Regions from separate parts of the Streptomyces sp. NPDC001450 genome, predicted to be linked through region 2. Evidence: riboswitches for the same ligand, from Rfam matches in the RefSeq annotation. Region 2 holds a riboswitch; the other holds the start of a gene.
What was found. A riboswitch is a leader RNA that binds a small molecule or an ion and turns the genes downstream of it on or off. The one in region 2 is predicted to bind ZMP and ZTP.
Positions count from the first base shown of each region.

Region 1 (7,990 bases), on a different contig from region 2:
CGGGCCTACGCTGCGGCTCATGCACCCCACACTCGCCGACGATCTCTCCCGGCTCCCCGAACTCCTGCAGTCCGCCCGCGACTTCGCCGCCGGTGAGGTGGCGGGCCTGGCCGAGCGGCCGGTCGCCGCGGCCGGGCGGCCGCCCGGGCGTGCGCCCCTCCCGGACGAGGGCGCGGGCGGCGCGGGCGCCCTCGCGCGGTTCGCCGGGCGGTGGGCGCCGGGCTTCTCCGGCTCGGCCGGGCCCCGCTACCTGGGCTTCGTCACCGGCGGCGCGACCCCCGCGTCGGTCGCCGGGGACTGGCTGACCTCCGCGTTCGACCAGAACGTCTCCGGGGCGGTCGGCTCCTGGGCGGCGGAGCTGGAGCGGGAGACGGTGGCATGGCTGCGCGAGCTGTTCGGGCTGGGCGAGGCGCACAGCGGGGCGTTCGTGACCGGGGCGACGGTGTCCAACACGGTCGGGCTGGCGATCGCCCGCGAGTGGCTCGGCGAGCGGCTCGGGGTGGACGTCTCCCGGGCGGGGGTCGCCGCGCTCGGCCCGGTCGACGTGCTCTCCGGCAGTCCGCACTCCAGCGTGGTGAAGGCCCTGTCGGTGCTGGGGATCGGCCGGGACCGGCTGCGGCGGGTGCCGCTGCTGCCGGGCGACCGGGAGGCCGTGGACGTGGCCGCGCTGGAGACGGCGCTGGCGGGGCTGGGCGGGCGGCCCGCGATCGTCGTCGCGAACGCGGGGACCGTGGACACCGTCGACTTCGACGACCTGCGGACGATCGCCGCGCTGAAGGAGCGCCACGACTTCTGGCTGCACGTGGACGCCGCGTTCGGCGGTTTCGCCGCCCTCTCCCCCGAGTACGCCGCCCTGGTCGACGGGCTGGACGCGGCCGACTCGGTCTGCGTGGACCTGCACAAGTGGCTCAACGTGCCCTATGACGCGGCCGTCCAGTTCACCCGCCGCCGCGACCTCCAGGTGGCGGTGTTCCACAACGCCTCGCCGTACCTGGGCCTGCCCACCGGCGAGCCCGACTTCCTGCACCTCACCCCGGAGAACTCCCGGCGGCTGCGCGCCCTGCCTGCCTGGTTCTCGCTGGTGGCCTACGGCCGGGCCGGGCACCGCGAGATCGTCGAGCGGAACGTGGCCCTCGCCCGCCGGCTGGGCGAGGGCGTCGACGGCCTGCCGGGCCTGCGCCTGCTGGCCCCGGTCCGGCTCAACGTCGTCTGCTTCACGCTCGCCGAGGAGGAGCCCACGCAGGAGCGGGTGGCCGCGCTGGCGCGGGCGGTCGCCGAGTCCGGGGAGGCGTTCCTGACGCCGACCGTGTACGGCGGGGTGCCCGCGCTGCGGGCCGCGTTCAGCAACTGGCGCACCACCGAGGCCGACACCCGCCGGGTCCTGGACGTGCTCGCGGCGGCTTCCGGCTGACGGCTCAGGGCTGCTCGAGGGCCGTACGGAACCCGGTCTGTACGGCGGTCAGGCCGCCGTCGACCACCAGCGTGGTGCCGGTGATCCAGGCGGCGTCGCGGGAGGCGAGGAAGGCGACCGCGGCCGCGACGTCCTCCGGTTCGCCGACCCGGCCGAGCGGGTACAGGCCGCGGACGGCGTCGAGTTCGCTGTCGCGCGCTTCCCAGGCGGAGGTGCGGACCGTGCCCGGCCTTGGCGACGCTGTAGGCGTGGTTGCCGAAGTCCTGCGGGCCGTTGACGGAGCCGACGCCGACGATGGCGCAGCGCGCAAAGGCGGCGAGGTGGGGCAGGGCGGCGCAGTTGACCAGAACGTCGAGCGAGCCGAAGGCGGCAACGGCGTGGGCGACGGCCGCCTCGACGGAGTTCCGGTCCGCCACGTCGCACGCCCAACGCCTCGCCGATCAGACCCGGTTGGCGCAGCGGCCGCGGTCCGCTCCGGGTCAGTGCCCGCGTTTGATCCACTCCTCCAGGTGGGGTGCCTCGTCGCCGATGGTGGTGGAGTCGCCGTGTCCGGTGAGGACCTTGGTCTCCGGCGGGAGTGTGAGGAGCCGGTCGCGGATGGACTCGATGATCGTCGGGAAGTGGGAGAACGAGCGTCCGGTGGCACCCGGGCCGCCCTTGAAGAGGGTGTCGCCGGTGAAGACGACGCCGAGCCCGGGGTCGTACAGGCAGACCGCGCCGAGGGCGTGGCCGGGGGTGTGCAGGACCGTCAGGTCGGCGCCGGCGGCCTCGATGACCTGGCCGTCGGCGAGGTGGCGGTCGGGGTCGCGGCCGGGGTGGGTGAGCCTCCACAGCGGCAGGTCGTCCGGGTGGAGCCAGATGGTGGCGCCGGTGAGGTCCGCGAGGGCGGGGGCCGCGTCGATGTGGTCGTTGTGGGCGTGGGTGCACAGGATCGCGGTGAGCCGGCGGTCGCCGACGGCGCGGGCGATGGCCTCGGCGTCGTGGGCGGCGTCGATGACGACCACCTCGTGATCGTCGCCGACGAGCCACACGTTGTTGTCGACGTCCCAGGTGCCGCCGTCGAGCGTGAACTGGCCGGAGGTGACGAGGCGTTCGATGCGGGCGGTCATCACAGCACCACCACCGAGCGCAGCACGTCGCCGTGGTGCATCCGCTCGAACGCCTTCTCCACCTCGTCGAGTTGGATGGTCTCGGTGACGAACGCGTCCAGCGGCAGGCGCCCCTGGAGGTGGAGGTCGATCAGCATGGGGAAGTCCCGGGAGGGCAGGCAGTCGCCGTACCAGCTGGACTTGAGCGCGCCGCCGCGCCCGAAGACGTCCAGCAGCGGCAGTTCGAGCTTCATCTCGGGGGTGGGGACGCCGACGAGGACGACGGTGCCGGCCAGGTCACGGGCGTAGAAGGCCTGCTTGTACGTCTCGGGCCGGCCGACCGCCTCGATGACGACGTCGGCGCCGAAGCCGCCGGTCAGCTCGCGGATGGCCTCGACCGGGTCGGTCTCCTTGGAGTTGACCGTGTGGGTGGCGCCCAGCGTGCGGGCCTTCTCCAGCTTGCGGTCGTCGATGTCCACGGCGATGATCCGGGCCGCGCCGGCGAGGTTCGACCCGGCGATGGCCGCGTCGCCGACGCCACCGCAGCCGATGACGGCGACCGAGTCGCCGCGGCCGACGCCTCCGGTGTTGATGGCGGCGCCGATGCCGGCCATCACCCCGCAGCCGAGCAGCCCGGCCACGGCCGGGGAGACGGCCGGGTCGACCTTGGTGCACTGTCCGGCCGCGACCAGCGTCTTCTCGGCGAAGGCTCCGATGCCGAGCGCCGGGGAGAGTTCCTGCCCGGTGGCGGCGAGGGTCATCCTCTGCTTCGCGTTGTGGGTGTTGAAGCAGTACCAAGGGCGGCCGCGCAGGCAGGCCCGGCAATTGCCGCACACGGCACGCCAGTTGAGGACGACGAAGTCACCGGGCGCCAGGTCGGTGACGCCCTCGCCGACCGACTCCACGACGCCGGCGGCCTCGTGGCCGAGCAGGAAGGGGAACTCGTCCGAGATTCCGCCCTGTTTGTAGTGCAGATCGGTGTGACAGACACCGCAGGCCTGGACGCGTACGACGGCTTCGCCGGGCCCCGGGTCCGGGACCACGATCGTCTCGACCCGTACGGGCTCGTCCTTCCCCGGTGCGATCACGCCGCGTACTTCCTGCGCCATGGCCTGGCCCCTTTTCCTCGATGTGCCTTCGGGGCCGACCCTACGCGCGAGGGCCCGGTAGCGGGCTGGACCACGACGACGACCGTGGATCTTTCGGCCGTCGTCCGGTGGTCCGGACGCACGGCGAAGAGGGCCGTCCGGGCGGGACGGCCCTCGGGTCCGTGGGCGGCTCAGGCCTCGACGGCGGGCAGCAGACCGGTCACGGGGGCGGCAAGGTCGGTGAGCTGGTGCAGCTCGTTCAGCCGCTGCAGTTCGCTGACCTGGTTCAACGGGCGGAGCTGGTCCGAGACTCGCGGGAGCTCGGTCCTGTGCTCTGCGGGGATGTCGCTGACGGCGAGCGAGTCCAGCGTGGTCATCGGGTTGATCTGCCCGGTGTTCGGTGCGCTCGCGTCGGCAGCGTTGGCCAGCGGCGCGGCGAGGCCCGTGACGCCGACGGCCAGACCGACGGCGGCGACGATACGTCGTGTTGAGATCATGCCCTCAGCAACGGCGGCGGGCCCCGCTCGGACACGGCCCCCGGTCGCCGCTCACCCGTCAGGCGGACCGCCTCGGCTGCGCTTGCCGTCGCCGCCGGGGCGGAGGAGTCTCGGAGGTGGGGCCCGTGCGGCCTGTTCCCGCCGGGCCATGGCGCCTTAAGGAGGTCACCATGGGAGCTGCGACAGGCTCCGCCTTCGACACCGAGACACTGCGCCGGGGCATAGAGGGGAACACTGGGAACACCCTGCTCGCCCTCTACGCGGACGACGCCGAGATCCGCATCATCGACCGCAACACCCAGCCCAGCCATCCCAAGGTCCTGCACGGTCGGCGCGACATAGCCGAGATGCTCGACGACGTCTACAGCCGTGACATGACGCACAAGCTGGACCAGTGCGTCATCCAGGGCGACCACGCCGCCTTCTCCGAGTCCTGCGAGTACGCGGACGGCACGCGTGTCCTCGCCGAGTCCATGGTCACCCTGCGTGACGGGAAGATCGCCGAACAGATCCTGATCCAGGCATGGGACGAGTAGGGAGGAAGGTCGCGAGGGTCCAGGTCACCTCCCGGCTGACCTGGACCTTCTCGGCCCGTGCAGCGTTGGGCCGGGCGCGTCCGCCCCGCTCTCGGCTGCCAGGACCAGTTTCCGCAGCAGGTCTGCGAGCGTCCGCTGCTCTGCTTCGGTCAGTGTTGCGAGCAGCGCACCCTCACCCGCGTCCTCCGCTGCCGCATGCGCCTCGAACGCGGCGTGCCCGGCCTCGGTGAGCCGTACCCGCACCCGCCGGCGGTCGCCGGTCTCGTGGGTACGGGTGATCAGCCCGGCCTCCTCGACGGCCCCGAGCCGCGCCGACAGCGCACCCCGGGTCAGGCCGAGCCGGCCGGCGAGCTGTGAGGGACTGGACTCGTACGGCGGTCCGGACCTGCGCAGCATCAACAGCACCTTGTACTGCCAGTACTTGAGGCCGTCGGAGTCCAGCACGTCCCGGCGGGCCTGGGCGGTGTGCCGGCCGAGGATCGCCAGCCGGGCGACGATCGCCTCCTTGACCGGGTCCAGCCAGTCCAGCTCGCGCGCCCAGACGGCCACGTGCCGGTCCACCGAGTCCTGCACTGTCTGCCTCCCGCAGTGGTTTTCTTGTGGATCATTTTTCGCGTAACTACCTTGCCCGGCATGACCTCTGCAGCGCACGCTTTCGTTGACATCGATGAACTACTCGACGCGGCACGTGAGTTGAGCGTGGCCGGTCGCTGGGAGCGGGCGGCGCGGCTGCTCGACGCGGCCGCCGCCGACGAGCCCGCCGCCCGCGCGCGGCTCACCCGGGCCGCTGCCGAAGTCGCCCTGGACCGTGACTGGTTCGCGGGGACCGACACCGCGGCCGAGCGGCTCGAGGCGGCGGAGAAGGAGTTCCCGGACGGCGACTGGGAAACCGGCTTCCTCCGGCTCAGGCACACCTACGGCCGGCTGCTCCTGGTCGACGGCACCCTGCGCATCGGCCCGGACGGCAAGGACCCCGAGGCGCTCACCGCCGTCCTCGACCGGGCGCGGGAGCTGCACGACAGCGCTCCGGACGAGGTGCGGCGGGGCTGGGCGGCGATGTACCGGGGGCTGATCACGGAGAACCACTTCGCCCAGCGGGCGGCCGCCGCCGGGCACTACACCGCCGCGCTCCGCGCCGGGGAGGCCGGCGCGGACGGTCTGCTGGCCCGTGAGGCGCTGCGGCATCTCGGCGACCACGACCACGACGCCGGTGACCGCGTGCGGGCCGGGGAGCGCTGGCGGCGGGCCACCGCGCTGGGCGCCCGGGCCGGCACGGTGCCCGGCACCCTCTCCCAGCAGTTGCTGCTGGCCGTGCTGGCCCGGGACGCGGGCGACGAGGCGGGCGCCGTCGCCCTGGCGGCGGAGATCGTGCGCTGGGCCGGGGCGATCGGCGCGGACCGGCTGGCCGCCCAGGCGGACGCCTTCCTCGCCGGGGCGGATCCCACGGCGCCCGGGTCCACGGACGCGCACTGAGCGCCGTCCGCGCTCTCGGCTAGGCTGTGGGCGGGCCGTGACTGGCGCTGAGGTGGAGTACCACCGGGGAGCGGTCCGTGGAGAATGCCGCGCGCCTGGGCGATGAAGGCCAACCAGCTCAGGAGTGCAGATGACACAGGCCCGGCTCATGGACGGCACCGCCCTCGCCCGACGCATCGTCGAGGAGACCGCGAAGAAGGCCGCCGATCTGACCGAACGGACGGGCAGCGCGCCCTGTCTGGCCACGGTGCTGGTCGGCGAGGACCCGGCGTCCGTCACCTACGTCCGCATGAAGCAGAACCGCTGCCGCAAGGCCGGCATCGAGTCCCGTCACGTGGCGCTGCCCGCCGCCACGACCACCGCCGAACTCGTCGGCACCCTGCGGGAGTTGTCGGCCGACCCGGCGGTGCACGGCATCCTGCTGCAGCACCCGGTGGGTGACCACATCGACGAGCGGGCCGCGTTCGAGGCGATCGCGCCGGAGAAGGACGTCGACGGCGTCACCTTCGCCTCGTTCGCCACGATGAGTTTCGGCCTGCCGGGCTTCGTCTCCTGCACGCCCGGCGGCATCATCCGGCTGCTCGACGAGTACGACGTCGACCCGGCCGGGAAGCGGGCCGTGGTGGTGGGCCGCAGCGCGATCCTCGGCAAGCCGGTGGGCATGCTGCTCCTGGCCCGCGACGCGACCGTGACGTACTGCCACTCGCGCACCCGGGACCTGTCCGCCGCGGTCCGTGAGGCGGACATCGTGGTCGCCGCCGTGGGCCGGCCGCGTCTCATCCGGGGCCAGGACATCAAGCCGGGCGCGGTCGTCGTCGACGCGGGCTACAACGCCGGGAACGTCGGTGACGTCGACTTCGACTCCGCCGTGGAGCGGGCCTCGCTGATCACGCCGGTGCCGGGCGGTGTCGGCCCGATGACGATCGCCACGCTGCTGGAGCAGACCGTGGCCGCCGCCGCCCGGCAGCTCGGGGTGTGATCAGCGCATCCAGGCGCGGTACTCCATGACGTCCCCGGCCTTCACCCGGTACTCGTGCTCGGCCCGGGTGAAGGTGGTCTCCATGCCGAGGACGGCGCCGGTGCGCGGCTCCAGGATCAGCATGCGGCGAACGCCCCCGGTGTCGTACACGTACGCATGGCCGGGGCGGCCCAGGCGGTCGGTCACCTCACCGGCCGGCCGCAGCCCCTTGGCCTCGGCGAACAGCCGGACGAGGGCCGCCGACTCGCGGGCACCCAGGGTCCAGTGGTCGAGCAGTTCCCCGACGGCGTCGAACAGTTCGGCGGTCCTCAGCGGGGCCGTGCTGCGGTCGATCCCGGGCCGGACGATCTCGGTGAGGTAGTCCCGCAGACGCGCCGCGGTGTGCGGCGGGGTCCCCTCGGGCGGGACATCGCTCCACATCGGCGGGTACGTGGTCCGGCTGATCACGTGGCCGTCCGCCACCTCGTGCGGGTTGTCACCCTCGTCGGTGAGGACCGGGCGACCCGGCCTGCGTGGGTCGGTCGCCACGACCAGTTCGGTGTGGCCTGCGTCCGCCCGCCAGCGCACCACCCGCTCCTCGGGGAGGGTGACGGGGTGCTTGCCGTCGCTCATGCCGAGGCTCCACGACTGCACGTGCGTGCCCTTGCGCAGGCCCGGTGAGCCGCCCGCCGCGGCCGCGTCGGCCAGGGCGACCATCTCCTTCAGGGCCACGGGCGTGGAGTGGAGGCGGACGGTCAGCGGGCGCGGCGCGGCGACGGCCCGCGGTGCGCTCGGACCGCCGAGCACGGCGTCGACGGCGACCACCAGGACGACGGTGGTGGCGGCGAGGCCCCAGACCAGCCGGGCGCGCGGGGTGCGACCGGGGAGCGCCGGGAGCAGCCGGACCCGGCGCCGCGGGGGGGCCTCGTGCAGCAGCCG
Region 1 is NZ_JBSFHY010000059.1:36,286-44,275, forward strand. Features, by position in the region: gene ACWC5O_RS41095 (pyridoxal phosphate-dependent decarboxylase family protein) at 20-1,411, shown strand; partial or broken gene ACWC5O_RS41100 (SDR family NAD(P)-dependent oxidoreductase) at 1,416-1,848, opposite strand; gene ACWC5O_RS41105 (MBL fold metallo-hydrolase) at 1,891-2,520, opposite strand; gene ACWC5O_RS41110 (S-(hydroxymethyl)mycothiol dehydrogenase) at 2,520-3,608, opposite strand; gene ACWC5O_RS41115 (hypothetical protein) at 3,779-4,084, opposite strand; gene ACWC5O_RS41120 (nuclear transport factor 2 family protein) at 4,255-4,620, shown strand; gene ACWC5O_RS41125 (MarR family winged helix-turn-helix transcriptional regulator) at 4,645-5,193, opposite strand; gene ACWC5O_RS41130 (hypothetical protein) at 5,254-6,093, shown strand; ZMP/ZTP riboswitch at 6,121-6,201, shown strand; gene ACWC5O_RS41135 (bifunctional 5,10-methylenetetrahydrofolate dehydrogenase/5,10-methenyltetrahydrofolate cyclohydrolase) at 6,224-7,072, shown strand; gene ACWC5O_RS41140 (CU044_5270 family protein) at 7,073-7,990, opposite strand, start outside.
Region 1: it holds a riboswitch for ZMP and ZTP, as region 2 does, so the genes downstream of both, ACWC5O_RS41135 (bifunctional 5,10-methylenetetrahydrofolate dehydrogenase/5,10-methenyltetrahydrofolate cyclohydrolase) here and ACWC5O_RS36305 (glycine hydroxymethyltransferase) in region 2, are expected to answer to the same signal.

Region 2 (7,990 bases):
CTGTTGCCGGCCGGCGTCCTGTTCCATCTCGGCATCGCAGTCGTCATGGGCCTGTGGAGCTTCGCCCTGGCCATGTGGGCCGGCCTGTTCCTCCTGCTGGCGCCACTCGGCCACGATCCCGACGTCACCGGGCTGGCTCGCTCCCTGCTGCGGTCCCGCACCCGGACCATCGCCACGCCGTCCGGAACTCCGGAGCCGAAGAGCGGGGCCGTCGCAACCTGACCCGGGCCGCCGGGTACCGACCGGGCGGGGCGCCGCATGGCGGCCATGACACCGAGATCAACGGAAGAGGTCATCTGATGCACATACGCACGGGAGTCGTCGCAGCGGCAGCCATCGGCTCGGTACTCATCGGCACGACAGCCGCCATGGCTGCGCCGACGACGGGCACCGTCCCCTGGTCTGCGCGGTATCGGACGGCGACCGCTTCGGGAGAGCGGTGGCTGGAAGGCAATGGTTCGGTTCCCTCCCGCGACCTCGTGGTGAGCGGCACGTTGTCCAATGCCGGAGACGGGTGTTACTCGCTGTGGACCCGGTTCACCTTCGACTTCGTCCCCGCACCGGCCCGCAAACAGGCTGAAGTGTGCGGCCGGGCGTCGGTGGACGTCGCCGTGCGACAGGCGTACCGGGCCACCACGACCGGCTACCTCACCGTGTGCAAGGGCACCAAGGCCACGGCTTCGTGCTCGCCCTGGCAGACGATCACCTCATGGCCCATCGGCTCGCCCGAGGCTGGGGCCGTCGGTGCGGATCCACACCTCGGATTCCGCCCGCGGCAACCCGTCCCGGCGGTCGACCTGGGAGACGCCCGAGCCGACTAGGACATCGCGCGCTGCGGACATCGCGCGGCTGCGTCATCTTGACTGAGCGGCTCGCACGCACGAGCACACCCGTCCGGCCGACTGCGCACCGGTCGGGGCCCGGCCGGTGGTTGGGCGGGCGCCCGCGGGATCGGTCCGCCCCTGAAGCGTGTTGCAGAAGGCTGATCACGCAGCCTGAGCCGGGCTGATGACGCATCCGGTGATGTGGGACGAGGTTGCGCATGCGGGCGACGGCCTGGACAGCGTGGTGGCGGTCGTCGCCGCGCTGTCGGCAGTCACGCAAGATCTTGTATTTCTTCACCCGGCCGAAGACTGCTCCACGCAGGCTCGCACCTTGCGGGTGGGCTGCATTGTCTGCTTTCCCGCCCTTCAGTGCGGGCAAGTCGCCCATTCCTCCGCATGACCACCGTGCTCCACGGCGCAGCACACACTCTCCCAAAGAGCACGAAGTGACTTCAGGGGGAGGGCGAACCGGCAACCCGCCTCGGTGGCCGCTCTCACCGTTCTCTAGGCTGACCGCCGAAAACAGGCCAGCCAACGGGGGAGACACCAGCATGGACACCGCACGCCGACGCCTTCGCTCGGGAACCGTCCTCCTCGGCGGCATGGGCCTGCTCGCCACCGCCCTGACCGCCTGCTCCTCCGCACCGGACAAGCGCTGCGTCGACCGCGACAGCTACCAGCTCGCCAAGGGCTACAAGATCGTCTCCGACAAGAACTGCAAGTCCACCAAGGCCTTCGTCAACGGCGCCTGGTACTACGGCGGCAAGAAGAAGGGCTCCTGGGTGAGCGGCGGCTCCTTCACCAAGCCGAGCAAGGGCTCCGGCTCGCATTCGGGCTCGGGCGGCTCGTACGGCGGCGTCCACCGCGGCGGCTTCGGCGGCGGCCACGGCAGCTCCGGCGGCTGACGAGGAACCCCCGCAGGGAACCCCCGCATGGAACGCCGTACGACCACCCCCCGCCCCGGCTGGCAGCAGACCGTCGAGGAGCAGGGGCTCGTCTACCCCCTGACCCGCCACCCCGACGGCTCACTGCGCCCCTACTGGGACGAGAGCGCCTACTACGTCTTCACCCTGGACGAGGTCGAGGCGCTGGAGGAGACCGTCGCGGAACTGCACCGCATGTGCCTCGCGGCCGCCGAGCACATCGTGGCCGAGGACCGCCTCGCCGACCTCGGCATCACCGACCCGCGCGTCGCCGAGGCCGTCACCGAGGCCTGGCGGCGCCGCGCCGAACTCCCCTCCGTCTACGGCCGGTTCGACCTCCGCTACGACGGCACCGGCCCGGCGAAGCTCCTGGAGTACAACGCCGACACCCCGACCTCACTGGTCGAGGCCGCCTCCCCCCAGTGGTTCTGGATGGAGGAACGCTTCCCCGGCGCCGACCAGTGGAACTCCCTGCACGAACGCCTGGTCGACGCCTGGCGCGAACAGGCCGCGCTGCTCCCGCCGGGCAGCCCCCTGCACTTCGCGCACTCCTCCGCCGACGAACTCGGCGAGGACCTGATGACGGTCGCCTACCTGAAGGAGACCGCCGAACAGGCCGGCCTCGCCACCGACTGGATCTCCATGGAGGAGATCGGCTGGGACACCCTCTCCGGGCGCTTCGTGGACAACGGGCTCCGCTTCATCCGCAGCATCTTCAAGCTCTACCCGTGGGAGTGGCTCACCACCGACGCCTTCGCAGGGCATGTCCTCGACACCCTGGACAACGGCGGCGGCACCGGCAGCACCCTGTGGATCGAACCCGCCTGGAAGATGCTCCTGAGCAACAAGGCCCTGCTGGCGATCCTCTGGGAGCTGTACCCCGGCCACCCGAACCTCCTGCCCGCCTACCTGGACGGCCCGCGCGAGCTGGCGGCGTCGACCGGCTATGTCGCCAAGCCGCTGCTGGGCCGCGAGGGCGCGGGCGTGACCGTCCACGAGCCCGGCGCCCCGGCCGGTACCCGGGACGAGCCCTGCTGCTACCAGCAGCTCGCCCCGCTGCCCGCCTTCGACGGCAACCACCTCGTCCTCGGCGCCTGGGTCGTCCAGGACGAGCCGGCCGGCCTCGGCCTGCGCGAGTCCTCGGGCCTGATCACCGACGAGTACGCCCGCTTCCTGCCGCACGTGATCCTCTAGGAAGGGATCCGTCAGGAAGGCTCTGGTGCCGGGGCACTAGCCCTCCAGCACGCCCGCGAGCTGGGCCAGGCCCCAGTCCAGGTCCTCCTCCGAGACGACCAGCGGCGGTGCGATCCGGATGGTCGAGCCGCGGGTGTCCTTCACCAGCACCCCGCGGTCCATCAGCTTCTCCGACACCTGCCGACCGGTGCCGAACCGCGGGTGGATGTCCACGCCCGCCCACAGCCCGCGCCCCCGCACCGCCGTGACCCGACCGGTGCCGAGCAGCCCGCCCAGCTCGCGGTGCAGCCGCGCCCCCAGTTCGGTGGCCCGGGCCTGGAACTCGCCGGAGCGCAGCATCGAGATCACCTCCAGCGCCACCGCGCAGGCCAGCGGATTCCCGCCGAACGTCGACCCGTGCTCGCCCGGCCGGAACACCCCGAGCACCTTCGCGCTCGACACCACCGCCGACACCGGCACGATCCCGCCGCCCAGCGCCTTTCCCAGCACGTACATGTCAGGTACGACCCCCTCATGCTCGCACGCGAAGGTCCGCCCGGTCCGTCCGAGGCCCGACTGGATCTCGTCGGCGACGAAGAGCACGTTCCGCTCGCGGGTCAGCTCCCGCACCTTCGGCAGATAGCCGGCCGGCGGCACGATCACCCCCGACTCGCCCTGGATCGGCTCCAGCAGCACGGCGACGGTGTTCTCGGTGAGCGCGGACCGCATCGCGGTCAGATCCCCGTACGGCACGATCTCGAAGCCCGGCGTGTACGGCCCGAAGTCCGCCCGGGCCTCCGGATCGGTCGAGAAGCTGATGATCGTGGTCGTACGCCCGTGGAAGTTGCCGCCCGCGACCACGATCTTCGCCATCTCCGCGGGCACCCCCTTCACCCGGTACCCCCACTTCCGGGCCGTCTTCACCGCGCTCTCCACGGCCTCGGCGCCCGAGTTCATCGGCAGCACCATCTCCATGCCGCACAGCTCGGCCAGCTCCGTGCAGAACGCGGCGAACCGGTCGTGGTGGAAGGCGCGGGACGTCAGCGTCACCCGCTCCAGCTGCCGCTCGGCCGCGTCGAGGAGCCGCCGGTTGCCGTGCCCGAAATTGAGCGCCGAGTAACCGGCCAGCAGATCCAGATACCGCCGCCCTTCCACATCGGTCATCCACGCCCCCTCCGCCGTGGCCACGACGACGGGCAGCGGATGGTAGGTGGGCGCACTGTGCGCGTCGGCGGCGGCGATGAGGTCTTCAGCAGTGGTCACGGACCCTCCCGGGACACGACCGGATACGACGGTGACCCCCTTCCTATCCTCGCCCGCATGGTGGACGCGGGACCTCGCCGCTCCGGCGCGCCCGGTAGGCTGATCAGCGGGTCGTGACTGGCGCGCTAGGGATGGGACGGACCATCGGGGAGCGGCCCGAGCGGGAAAAGAGTGCCGTGCGCCTGGGCCGAACGTGAACGCTGTAAGCACGCCGTCCGGAGGTCCCCATGCCAGAGCAGCCCCTGTCGACCGAGTCCACCGCCTTCCGTGCCGCCCTCGACGTGATCCGTGCCGTCGAGCCGCGGGTCGCCGACGCCATCGGCCAGGAGGTGACCGACCAGCGCGAGATGCTGAAGCTGATCGCCTCCGAGAACTACGCCTCGCCGGCCACCCTGCTGGCGATGGGCAACTGGTTCAGCGACAAGTACGCCGAGGGCACCATCGGCCGCCGCTTCTACGCCGGCTGCCGCAACGTCGACACGGTGGAGTCCCTGGCCGCCGAGCACGCCAAGGCGATCTTCGGAGCCCGACACGCCTACGTCCAGCCGCACTCCGGCATCGACGCCAACCTCGTCGCCTTCTGGGCCGTGCTCGCGGACCGCGTGGAGGTCCCGTTCCTGGAGAAGACCGGCGCCCGCCAGGTCAACGACCTCTCCGAGGCCGACTGGGCCGAGCTCCGCCAGGCCTTCGGCAACCAGCGCATGCTCGGCATGTCCCTGGACGCCGGCGGCCACCTCACCCACGGCTTCCGCCCGAACATCTCCGGCAAGATGTTCGACCAGCGCTCCTACGGCACCGACCCGGCCACGGGCCTCATCGACTACGAGGCCCTGCGCGCCCAGGCCCGCGAGTTCAAGCCGCTGATCATCGTCGCGGGCTACTCGGCGTACCCCCGTCTGGTGAACTTCCGCATCATGCGCGAGATCGCCGACGAGGTCGGCGCGACCCTGATGGTCGACATGGCCCACTTCGCCGGTCTGGTCGCCGGCAAGGTCCTGACCGGCGACTTCGACCCGGTCCCGCACGCCCAGATCGTCACCACGACCACCCACAAGTCCCTGCGCGGCCCGCGCGGCGGCATGGTCCTGTGCGACGACTCCCTGAAGGACCAGGTCGACCGCGGCTGCCCGATGGTGCTCGGCGGCCCGCTCCCGCACGTCATGGCCGCGAAGGCCGTCGCCCTCGCCGAGGCCCGTCAGCCCTCCTTCCAGGACTACGCCCAGCGCATCGTCGACAACTCCCGCGCCCTCGCCGAGGGCCTGATGAAGCGCGGCGCCACCCTGGTCACCGGCGGCACGGACAACCACCTCAACCTGATCGACGTGGCCACCTCCTACGGCCTCACCGGCCGCCAGGCCGAGGCGGCCCTGCTCGAGTCCGGCATCGTCACCAACCGCAACGCCATCCCGGCCGACCCGAACGGCGCCTGGTACACCTCCGGCATCCGCATCGGCACCCCCGCCCTGACCACCCGGGGCCTCGGCACCGCGGAGATGGACGAGGTCGCCGGCCTCATCGACCGCGTCCTCACCACCACCGAGCCGGGCACCACCAAGTCGGGCGCCCCGTCCAAGGCGGCCCACGTCCTGGACGAGAAGATCGCGGAGGAGATCGCCCAGAGGGCAACGGACCTGGTGGCGGCGTTCCCGCTCTACCCTGAAATCGACCTCGGCTGATCAACGCCCCAAGGGGCAGCCAACCCCAGGGGCGCGGGGTCGCATTCAAGCGGGGCCGCATTCGATATGCGGCCCCGCCGCGTGGGCGCGGCCAGCCCCCACGGGCCCGTAGTTCCCCACGCACCGAACCCCCCGAGCTCTCTGAGACAATAAAAAACATGGCTTCCGCTGACCAACCTCGCGTGCTCTCCGGCATCCAGCCCACCGCCGGCTCGTTCCACCTCGGCAACTACCTCGGCGCCGTCCGCCAGTGGGTGGCCCTGCAGGAGTCCCACGACGCCTTCTACATGGTCGTCGACCTGCACGCGATCACGGTCCCGCAGGACCCGAAGGACCTGCGCGCCAACACCCGCCTGGCCGCGGCCCAGCTGCTGGCCGCCGGTCTCGACCCCGACCGCTGCACCCTCTTCGTCCAGAGCCACGTGCCCGAGCACGCCCAGCTCGCCTGGATCATGAACTGCCTCACCGGCTTCGGCGAGGCCAGCCGGATGACCCAGTTCAAGGACAAGTCCGCCAAGCAGGGTGCCGAGCGGGCCTCCGTCGGCCTGTTCACGTACCCGATCCTGCAGGTCGCGGACATCCTGCTGTACCAGGCCAACGAGGTGCCGGTCGGCGAGGACCAGCGCCAGCACATCGAGCTGACCCGCGACCTCGCCGAGCGTTTCAACGGCCGCTTCGGCGACACGTTCACGATGCCGTCGCCGTACATCCTCAAGGAGACGGCGAAGATCTACGACCTTCAGGACCCGTCGATCAAGATGAGCAAGTCGGCGTCCACACCGAAGGGCCTGATCAACCTGCTCGACGAGCCGAAGGCGACGGCCAAGAAGGTCAAGAGCGCCGTCACCGACACCGACACCGTGATCCGCTACGACGCGGAGAACAAGCCGGGCGTGTCGAACCTCCTCACCATCTACTCCACGCTCACCGGCAGGTCGATCGCCGAGCTGGAGCAGGACTACGAGGGCAAGATGTACGGCGCGCTCAAGACGGACCTCGCCGAGGTCATGGTCGGGTTCGTGACGCCGTTCCGGGAGCGCACCCAGCAGTACCTGGACGACCCCGAGACGCTCGACTCGATCCTCGCCAAGGGCGCGGAGAAGGCGCGCGCCGTCGCCGCGGAGACGCTTGCGCAGGCGTACGACCGGGTGGGTTTTCTGCCTGCGAAGCACTGAGACGCACTGAGAAGCACGAACCGGCGCTGAGGCGCACGACCGTACACACGTCCGACCGGGCAGAGCGCTGCACATCACTTCCGCTGCGCCTGCCCACAGGACATCCGTGGCCGTACAGTCGATAGCCGACGGCCCGGTCGTGGACGCGACGAAGGCGGCGACGAAGACGGCCGGGAAACATCACGCGACGACAGGAGACGACGTGGGGACCGTAACGATCGGCGTGTCGATCGCGGTCCCGGAGCCTCACGGCAGCCTGCTCCAGGAGCTGCGCGCGGGCTTCGGCGACGCCGCGGCTCACGGCATCCCCACGCATGTCACCCTGCTGCCGCCGACCGAGGTGGACACGACCGACCTGGCGGCCGTCGAGGCGCACCTGACGCAGGTCGCGGCGGCCGGTCGGCCGTTCCCGATGCGGCTGTGCGGAACCGGCACCTTCCGGCCCCTGTCGCCGGTCGTCTATGTGCGTGTCGTGCAGGGCGCCGAGGCCTGCGCCTGGCTGCAGCAGCGGGTGCGGGACGCCTCGGGGCCGGTGGCACGCGAGCTGCAGTTCCCGTACCACCCGCATGTCACGGTCGCCCACGGCATCGACGAGGCGGCGATGGACCGCGCCTTCGTCGAGCTGGCCGGCTTCGAGGCCGAGTGGCCGTGCACCGGGTTCGCGCTGTACGCGCAGGGCGCCGACGACGTGTGGCGCAAACTGCGGGAGTACGCGTTCGGTGGATCCGTGGTGCCCTCGCAGGGGGGCCACGCGGACGTCCAGCGCGGGACGATCGCCAGTCGCTGACGCTGCGCTACAAGGGCAGCCTGCGAAACAGCGCACGCGGCGCGTGCCGTAGCGCAGACATCACCAGGCGCAGGGCGCCCGGCACCCACACCGTCTCCGAGCGGCGGCGCAGGCCCAGTTCGACGGCCGTGGCGACCGCCTCGGGGGTGGTGGCGAGCGGGGCCACGGG
Region 2 is NZ_JBSFHY010000043.1:63,607-71,596, forward strand. Features, by position in the region: gene ACWC5O_RS36275 (sporulation-delaying protein SdpB family protein) at 1-222, shown strand, start outside; gene ACWC5O_RS36280 (hypothetical protein) at 300-821, shown strand; gene ACWC5O_RS36285 (hypothetical protein) at 1,009-1,224, shown strand; gene ACWC5O_RS36290 (hypothetical protein) at 1,376-1,729, shown strand; gene ACWC5O_RS36295 (glutathionylspermidine synthase family protein) at 1,757-2,941, shown strand; gene rocD (ornithine--oxo-acid transaminase) at 2,978-4,183, opposite strand; ZMP/ZTP riboswitch at 4,287-4,378, shown strand; gene ACWC5O_RS36305 (glycine hydroxymethyltransferase) at 4,411-5,859, shown strand; gene trpS (tryptophan--tRNA ligase) at 6,018-7,034, shown strand; gene ACWC5O_RS36315 (2'-5' RNA ligase family protein) at 7,237-7,821, shown strand; gene ACWC5O_RS36320 (decaprenylphospho-beta-D-erythro-pentofuranosid-2-ulose 2-reductase) at 7,829-7,990, opposite strand, start outside.